4 regions of the Methylomonas sp. LL1 genome follow, and region 1 is predicted to be linked to each of the others. Evidence: riboswitches for the same ligand, from Rfam matches in the RefSeq annotation. Region 1 holds a riboswitch; each other region holds the start of a gene.
What was found. Region 1 has a riboswitch for cyclic di-GMP ahead of IVG45_RS04480 (hypothetical protein). Riboswitches for the same ligand answer to the same signal wherever they lie in the genome.

Region 1 (2,199 bases):
TTCAGGAGGGGTTACCTTGGCGATATGGTGATGTTCCTCGGCCAGCACATTGAGCGCAGCCAGCGCATCGGTATGCAGGGTTTGGCCTGGGGCAAGCGTTTGTTGGGCGAATGCTCTAACACTCTCGTGCGTCACCTGCTCAACCACCTTCATAGCCACAAAGCCGGGCTTACCATCATTATGTTCGCAAGCCACTAAAATAGTGGTTTTACCGGCGGCGCCTCGCCCGCGTTTACCGGCACGTTTGCCGCCGATAAAGGCATCATCGAATTCGATAATGCCGCTTAGTTTGTACAGATTATTCTGATCACCCATGGCCGTGCGTAATTTTCTCAACAGCCGTTGCGCCGTCAGCCAGGAAACACCAATTAGTTTGGTCAGCCGCAATGCGGAGATACTACCCTTGTCCGACGATACCCAATAAAGACTCCAAAACCATTTCACGAGCGGTAATTTGGTGTTGTGAAACAAGGTGCCGGCTGTCACCGATGTGTGATGATGACAAACTGCACATTCGTAGACATGTCGTGTCTGGAGCAACCAACCTTTCTGATGGCCACAGCGTGGACAGCAAAACCCTTCAGGCCACCTGAGGTTGATGATGGCTTGAAGACAACTTTTTTCATCGGCAAAGTGCTGTTGCCACTCCCAAAAACTCGTGATCTTTGCTTGCATGACCGCTCTCCAGAATATCCCACTAAAATTCAGATCGGGTAACCTGTGGTAAGTTCATAGCCATGTAAATTTAAACCAAGCAGCGTGATGGCTATCACCCCAATCGCCATCTGCCGCATCAGACCAACCGATATTGCTGGTTACAGCTCTTACTGAAGGGTTATTGGCGTTCAAATTGTAGTAAGAAACGTGCGCGAACGCCTGGCTTGCAAACAAAAAGCTTGCTAGAGCAATTAGAGATAGTGCGATTTTTTTCATTTTTAATCCTCTTTACTGTACAAATAATTATTTATTGTTAACAGTAATGTTCTCGGCGTTGCCTCGGGAAAAGACAAACGCCGCTTCCTCCCCATCACTTTAGGAGGCGGCCCGGCCTTCTTGTTTTTGTTATTTTCAAGAACCGTGGCTTTCCGGCCCCGCCTCGCGACGGGTGTGGCTTGGTTGGCGAGGGGAAATCCAATAAACTAAAACATAAACTCATCATTCCCTGATCGGACCAGAAACCTAGCCAACTAAGAATGATTATCATATTACATGCCAAAACCCAGTAAAATCCTAGGTTTCAATGATATAAAATATTCCCTAATATACTTAAACAACCCCGGCGTTAATTAAACTGCGTTAAATGACTAACCAATATAGTCATTTGCCTCATTTATCAAAGACCTAGCCGTCATTTGGCATAAAAATACCCAAATCTGCCTTAGAAACGATGCCTTGGTGATAAAGCCATAACCCAACACACTCGTCATGGCCATCGGCAACCGTTACAATTGTCGGTTTTTATCAATCATGGCTTTCCATGATTGTTGTTTTGCATTTAGGGAACAAGGGCAGAGATCGACAATGGCACGACATTTGACTCCAGAAACAGCTCGCGAACGGCGTTTGCCGGCACCTTCAATCAAACCCGACCGGCTTTACAGCCTATCGTTTGCGTGTGTTGCCGCTGTCGGCGATTCAAACCAATCAGCGTTTTTTGCTGAATTCAACATTTCGGGACACTTTCTCCCACCCATGAGTATGCTATGAGTCAGACTGAAATCGAATTAAAACAGCTGATCATCGACACTCTGGCACTGGAAGAGGTGAACGTCGACGATATCAAGTCCGACGCCGCGCTGTTTAATAGCGGCCTGGGATTGGATTCGATCGACGCACTGGAGTTGGGCTTGGCAATCAGGAAGAAATACGACGTCAAAATCGACGTCGAACACGATGACGTGGTTAAGATCTTTGCTTCGGTATCCGCATTGGCTCAATTCATAGAATCCGTCCGCCAATAAGTTGAAAAACCACGACGGCTTGAGCGCAAATCAATAGGGTGATTTTTTAGACGATTAACTGACTCTAGGGCCAGCCCAATTATGGCCAATCGTAACCGATGAGGTCATTACAAGCGGAATAATTGATATTCTTCCAGTCCACAAACCTTATTCCGGCCACTGTCCTTGGCCTGATAAAGCGCCTTGTCGGCCAAATTGAGCAGGCTGTCGATGTTGGAAATTTTTTCCCTCAGCGTCG
Region 2 (2,199 bases), 1.1 Mb from region 1:
CGATTTTGCCGGGCAATTCAGCGGGCAGATGGCGATTTACCAAATCGATAGAACCCATGTGGCCGTCACCGATAACACCGATATTCAAGGCCGCTCGGTTGCGGCCGGACAGCAACGCTCGGTCGGTTTCGATGCCGATCTGCTCTGGCAGCCCCTGGACGAACTGAATTTTCTGGCCAGCTATGCCCATACCGAAGCGCGCTTTATCGACGACAAGTCCGGCGTGCCGGCCGGCAACCGTCTGCCGTTGGTACCGGAAAATTCCGCCCGTTTATGGATGCATTACCGATTGCCTATGCCGGAGTTGAAGGGACTTAGCCTGGGATTTGGCGTCAACCTGCGCGCCGGCGCATTTTTATCGAACAACAATCAATTCAAAAGCGAGGCTTACCACGGCTTTGACGCCACCGTTGCCTACGAAACGGCGACATTCAAACTGGCCGCCACCGCGAAAAACCTTACCGGGGTCGACTATTTTTCGGCTTACGACTATTTCGACGGACGGGTTGCGCCCGACAGCGGGCCGGCCGTGTATGTCACGGGAAGCGTGAGGTACTAATGCATTAAATTCAGGATGGAGCGGGAACCACTCACTCAAGGACATAGAGTGATGTCGAATGGATACGACAACCATGCCACATCCGCCGCGAGGCGGAGCCGGAAAGCCACGGGTCTTGGAATAAGACAGCCGGGTTACCTTCAAGGCCAGTGCCTTGGAGATTAACTTTAACCGTAATTAATGAAGGAACAAAAATGACAAGTTTGAAAAAACATACTGTTAAATTGGCAAGCGCCGGCGTCCTGGTATTCGGCTCATTGGCCGGCTTACTGGCACCCGCATCCGCCAGCGCCGCGCTGGTGACCGGTAATGCCACTATTAGCATCGACAACACCGCCTTCAGTACCGCAACGGGTGGCTGGACCGTCAACCATTTTTTTGATGCCAGCTATAACGAGACTGCCATCAATGCCAGTACGGCTGGCGGCACCACTTCAACCACCAATATGCTGTTTCCGGTCAATACGAATATCACCACTACCAGCTACGCCGGCAACCGCACCTTGCAGGCCACAACCATGGACAGCAGCGACACGGCAACGGGACAAATCGGCTTGAGTGGCGCCTTAACCATGACTGGCGCCCTTGGGAATTTGTATCCCTATGATTTCAAGCTGCAAAAATTCAGCGGCGTCTGGAACTTGGTTAGCTATGACAGCGCGTTTAAAAACACCACCTTCCTGCAACTTACCAATGCGATTGAATCCGTCAATGGCAGCGGCCAGTTAAGCCTGTCCGGCGATTTGGTTTTCGGCGGCGGCATGAGTCCGACTACAGCCAGCAGCATTTTTGGTCTGACCTGGAGTTCATTCTTGGGCGTTCAGTCGATCAACCAAAATCTCGTCGTCGGCCATTTGAGCCTGGCACCGGCAGCTGTTCCAGTACCCGCAGCCGTTTGGTTGTTCGGTAGCGGTTTACTAGGCCTGCTGGGCGTAACTCGTGGAAAGGCCAAATTTTCCGCATAACGCATGGATCGACGCTGCCTGTTGCGCTTGATTTAAGCCGTTACAGGTAGCGACAGACATTAACTTATTACTCGGTTTTCAACCTGGGCTCTATCGCTTCTCATGTTCAGCAAGCATAAGCAGGGAAAATCCGGGTAGGCTCAAAAAACGTTTAAACCGAATTCATTATTCATTTAAGGAAGAAACATGAAAATATTTAATGCTATTGTGATGGCCGGCACGTTGGCTTTCACGAACGCGCAGGCGGCCACCGTCTCGGGTGGGTCGCTTATCCTCAACATAGATCGCGATGCCTTGGCCGCCGGCGTTACCATGGATAACACCCCGGCCCCCTCTATTTACGTCGAGGAGTTTTTTGGTGCCTCCGCGGCAAGCAAAACCCAAAGCCAGCTTCTAAACGACAATACGCCCGCCGATTGGTCCGATTACGCAGCCAACGAAATTCCGGCCACCGGTCTGCAATATGCGGTTAACGGGTTAAACATCGACGCCAATCCGGCCGGGCGCGAGAATAGGCCTACAACATTCGAGTTTAATCCTGGCGACTTGTTGGGTAGCGCGACCGGCAATATTGGCTTGGGTGGGGTAATACGATTTCGCGTCGATGTGAATCGGTCCAATAACCGAATTGTAATGGGCGATATGACGCTGGAATATCACCCGGAATTAGAAGCC
Region 3 (2,199 bases), 1.5 Mb from region 1:
GCTGACCGGTCAGAAAGCTGCCGCGAAAAACCATCTGCATGCACTGAGTGCGACTCAGGAAACTCCAAAGGCGTTGCTGCGCGATGCCAAGCTGGCGATCAGTCAATTGGAAAAACGCATCGATACCTTGGCCGCCGAAGCGATGACCTTGATCAACCAGCACCCGGAACTCAAGCGTGTTTTTGAGTTGCTGACCGGCATCAAAGGCATTGCCCAAACCAGCGCCATTGCTTTGATGGGCGAACTGCTGTTATTGCCACCCAACCTGTCGCATCGCGAATGGGTCAAGTTTGCCGGGCTCGATCCCAAAGCCTTTGAATCCGGCAAAAGCGTACATAAGAAAATGCGGCTGTCCAAGGCGGGTAACCGGCATATTCGCTCGGCATTGTATATGCCGGCCTTGAGCGCCAAACAGCATGATCCCCATGTCAGCGCTTATTTCCAGCACTTGGTCGACAACGGCAAGAAACCTTTACAGGCCGTCTGCGCAGTGATGCGTAAATTACTGCATGCGATCCATGGCATGCTAAAGCACGACCAGCCGTTCGATAACACACGGTTTTATGTCATTCCGACACCCATCATCGCTGAGTGAAAAAGTGATGGAATTTTGTTGACTTGGAACAGAGTATCTACCATATTGCTTCCCAAAATTTCTGGAAGATATTTTTCGTCCGATCATTAGCTGCGTTTATTTGTGCTGACGATCGTAACCCTCTGCCCAAAGGAAAATCCAATTCTCAATCTTCCGTGGCATTTAATGGCGTCTAAGGCGGTTTTTAATGATGCGTCGGTATTATCCGACAATGAGCTTCTTTGATAATCATTTCATGCGGCCTAAATGAGGTGTGTTAGAGCTGAAAATAGGGTATTTCACGTTGCGTGATGAGCCATATCACGTATTTCCGAGTCCTTGCTAACGCTGGTTTTATTTTTAGTCCCTGTATTTCAGGTGTTTGGCAATTGGCATAAGGGTTGCATTAGTCCGAATGCAGTTGTCAGGCAGTGCTTACAAAATTTTTTCCGGCCCATGCTGAATGAATGCCGGCAAATCTCTGGTTCGCCGTGTTCATGATTTTGTACTTGGCTTGTTTGTGGTAAGCAAAAGCACTGTCAAAGGATTGTTGGGGAGCTTCATGCTTCAGCCACCCCCGTCGCGAGGCGGGTTCGGAAAGCCACGGGTCTTGAGCCTAACAAGATGGCCGGGTTGCCCTCTCGGAGACGAGGGGTGCGAGTGCATTCGTTCAGATGAGAATGCAATTTACATAACAATTTAGGAATGGAAAGCAATGATTCAATTTAAAAAACTGGCTATCGCGGGAGCAATTGCCGCTTCAATCATGGGTGCAACTGCTGCTGAAGCGCATGTTTCCTATCATTTGGATGCAGCCGGCGGACAAGCTCCAAACGTCAATGGTTCCGATGCAACCGGCTCTTGGACGGGTGGTGCACCTTCTTATGACGGTAATTTGCCTGTCACCTGGGTGGCCAATATTCACCATGTTGATACTGTTTACGAAATATCGGCGGCTGATGCGATCAACAACAAGGGGGCTGCATCAAATTTTGTTTTGGAATCCATTAACAATAAATGGAAGCCAGCTTCAAGCTGGGGTAATGCGTTGGATTTCGGTCTGATCAATATGGAAGTGGCTGGAAACTTGACCATTACGGTCGAAGCCGATTCCAGTCTGGCTTCCACATTCGCTCCTGGTTTTACCTTGTGGAGTGGTTGGGATGCTACAGCTACCAGCAGCAAGCACGGTTCATGGAACGCAAACCCTTTTGCACCAACCACGCGTGGTAGTAACGAATTGACCTATGTCGGCCACGCGGCAACCACTGTGGACGGTGGTTCAGTAACATATACCTTTAATAACCTGGCCGCTGGTAACTACAGTTTGTGGGTTGGGGGCAATGGCACTGACAATGTGAATGAGTTCTATAAAGCAAGTATGTCGGTAGCTGCGGTTCCCGTCCCTGGCGCGGTCTGGCTGTTCGGTAGCGCCATCGCCGGTTTGGTCGGCTTTGGCCGCCGTAAAGCGGCAGTGACTGCGTAAAATCAAGTCAAGGCGAAGCTTAGGCTTCGCCTTTTTAGTTTCCATCTGTCAAAAGGAACGGACATGAATTCATTGCTTAAAATCCTTACGGCCGCCACACTGGTCAGCGGCACCTATCTGACGCCCGCGCAAGCGGCTA
Region 4 (2,199 bases), 620 kb from region 1:
CCTTGGCCATCCACTGTGATGTCGGCGAAAGCCGCACCGCTGATCATCGCCGAGGATACGGCCATGCTTAGAACTAACTTTTTCATGTGATTGTCTCGCTAAGTTTAAAAAGACGCTTCCGGATAAGCACCGGAAGCGAAGCGCGGCTTATGCCGCGGTTTTACGGCGATTGAGGCCCAACAAACCCATCAGACCGGCGCCGAACATCCAGACCGCGCCCGGAACGGGTACCGCAGCGGGAGCGGCAGCGTAGGTCAGGCTGTTGCCGGCCAGAGTCCATTTGCCGGCGAAAGTAGTCGGAATGGTTTGACCAAGGCCAAAGTTAGGACTGTTTTCATCCAGATTCATCATGCCCAACTGGAAGCCGATGGACTGGCCGTAGTCGGCTTGCGGGTCTTGGTTATGACCACCCCAAACGCTGGCTGCGTTGGCGTGTTGACCCAGGCCTGCACCTTCACTATCCAAAGCGATTGTGCTCAGATTTTGCGTATTGTTGACCACAACCTTGGAATTGATTTCGATGGCATGTGCTTGAATGGTGGCACCAGCTTGAAGGGTAAAGAAAGTACCAGCTGGATCGATATCAACAACAGCATTGTTCTGAGTAATCATGGCGCCTAGATCATCTAAACTCCCTACGGCAACAGCCCACTTGATTTTGTCGGTAGCGGCACCGGTGATGAAGTTCAGCCAGTTGCTATCGTTGGAAAAATCAAAAGACAAGCTGTAGGCCGCATTGGCGACGTTGGACAACAATTGGCCGAAACTAACACCGGTATCGAAGGTAAAGGTTTTACCGGTGGTAAAGTCGTAGGCCGACATATAGGCTTCGTTATTGCTGCCTTGGTCGTATGCGATACTCGCGTTAGCCGCACCGGCTCCCGCCATCAAAACCGCGGCCACGGCCACTTTTGCAAAATGTTTCATGGTTTATCCTCATGTTTAAAAAATTTGAATACATAAGGTGACAGCCCGGCCGTCTTTTATCGTTTTCCCTGTCATTGCCGCTCCGGGGGGAGCGGCAAGCTCTTAACTCCAGCTACTCGCAAGCAAGCATGACTAACAATTCAAGACCCGTGACTTTCCGTCCCCGCCTCGCGACGGGTTTGGCTTTTACACACTTTCCTGTCTAACACTCAAAGAGTGGCGCATCCCCGCTACCATCCTTCATTTTCCCCTGACCTACTCCCTACCCTCTTCCCTTACCCACTCCCTATTCGTGCCGTCCCTGTTCCCTAGTCAATCCCGATTCGGCCATGACCGATCCAGCCGGTCATCTGTTGCCGCGCATTATCCCTGTGCAATCACTGCATTACCGTTACAGAACGGTTACATTCTTCGGAAACGTAATACATTCGTATTGCATCGATAGACTGTGGATTAGTGGAATAACCGAGGGAGGGTTTTATCGGCGGCTGGGTCGAGCCGAAGGGATTTGGATTTAGTCGGAAGTATCTTTTTGCGATCGGATGCCGGCTGCGTGGGAGGTGCCTTAACCGCGACCTAAGTATTATCGTCGCGGCTAAAGCCCCTCCCACACAACCTCTGCTTGGAAGTCCCGTAGGAGCGAATTCGCTACGCGCTCTTACGGGTCATTCGCCCAGGACGATTAAAATCGCCCCATTATGGAAATTATTTCCAACCCAATCCTTAATGCCTAAACCTTTAGTTGGCTTTAATGGGGTCGCGGCTATATGGCAAAAATGGCCTAGCCACGGCCGATCATCAGCTTGACGCTGACCAAACCGTTCGCCTCGGACTGATCGGCCATGTCCATCCTCAGCACCCGCAGGCCATGCTTGGTTTCCAAAATAGCCAGCCAGTAGACCAGCTTATCGAAGGAGACTTGCTCCAGCGATACAGCGACTTGATCGTCGCCTTCTTGTTGCAAACTTTTAATGGCGGGTTTAATTTGTAGTTGCTGACTACTGGCGTCTATCAGCGCCAGCGGCGGTTGACTCGCGCTTTCCGCTTCGGTTTGCACCACGCCGCTTTGGCGTAAAACCTCCACTTCGGCGCCGACTTGTTGTAAATGCCGGTATATTTGGCGCTGGGATTGAATTTGCTGTTGCAGCAAACTGCTTTGCTCCAGCAATGGCCGGTAAGCCAACTGGTATAAAGCATACAGGCAAAGCCCTCCAACCCCGGCCATCAGCATTAATCGCTCTCTGCCCGATAAGGCCCGCCAGCGCTTGAGTA

Region 2: it holds a riboswitch for cyclic di-GMP, as region 1 does, so the genes downstream of both, IVG45_RS09340 (hypothetical protein) here and IVG45_RS04480 (hypothetical protein) in region 1, are expected to answer to the same signal.
Region 3: it holds a riboswitch for cyclic di-GMP, as region 1 does, so the genes downstream of both, IVG45_RS10855 (VPLPA-CTERM sorting domain-containing protein) here and IVG45_RS04480 (hypothetical protein) in region 1, are expected to answer to the same signal.
Region 4: it holds a riboswitch for cyclic di-GMP, as region 1 does, so the genes downstream of both, IVG45_RS22605 (PEP-CTERM sorting domain-containing protein) here and IVG45_RS04480 (hypothetical protein) in region 1, are expected to answer to the same signal.

The regions. Positions count from the first base shown of each region.
Region 1 is NZ_CP064653.1:860,124-862,322, reverse strand. Features, by position in the region: gene IVG45_RS04485 (IS1595 family transposase) at 1-675, opposite strand, end outside; gene IVG45_RS04480 (hypothetical protein) at 730-933, opposite strand; cyclic di-GMP riboswitch class I at 1,036-1,122, opposite strand; gene IVG45_RS04475 (phosphopantetheine-binding protein) at 1,704-1,961, shown strand; gene IVG45_RS04470 (diguanylate cyclase) at 2,069-2,199, opposite strand, start outside.
Region 2 is NZ_CP064653.1:2,003,418-2,005,616, reverse strand. Features, by position in the region: gene IVG45_RS09345 (TonB-dependent siderophore receptor) at 1-559, shown strand, start outside; cyclic di-GMP riboswitch class I at 625-701, shown strand; gene IVG45_RS09340 (hypothetical protein) at 754-1,524, shown strand; gene IVG45_RS09335 (VPLPA-CTERM sorting domain-containing protein) at 1,711-2,199, shown strand, end outside.
Region 3 is NZ_CP064653.1:2,323,519-2,325,717, reverse strand. Features, by position in the region: gene IVG45_RS10860 (IS110 family transposase) at 1-595, shown strand, start outside; cyclic di-GMP riboswitch class I at 1,135-1,215, shown strand; gene IVG45_RS10855 (VPLPA-CTERM sorting domain-containing protein) at 1,290-2,060, shown strand; gene IVG45_RS10850 (VPLPA-CTERM sorting domain-containing protein) at 2,124-2,199, shown strand, end outside.
Region 4 is NZ_CP064653.1:1,479,896-1,482,094, forward strand. Features, by position in the region: gene IVG45_RS07185 (hypothetical protein) at 1-86, opposite strand, end outside; gene IVG45_RS22605 (PEP-CTERM sorting domain-containing protein) at 148-927, opposite strand; cyclic di-GMP riboswitch class I at 1,047-1,121, opposite strand; gene gspM (type II secretion system protein GspM) at 1,709-2,199, opposite strand, start outside.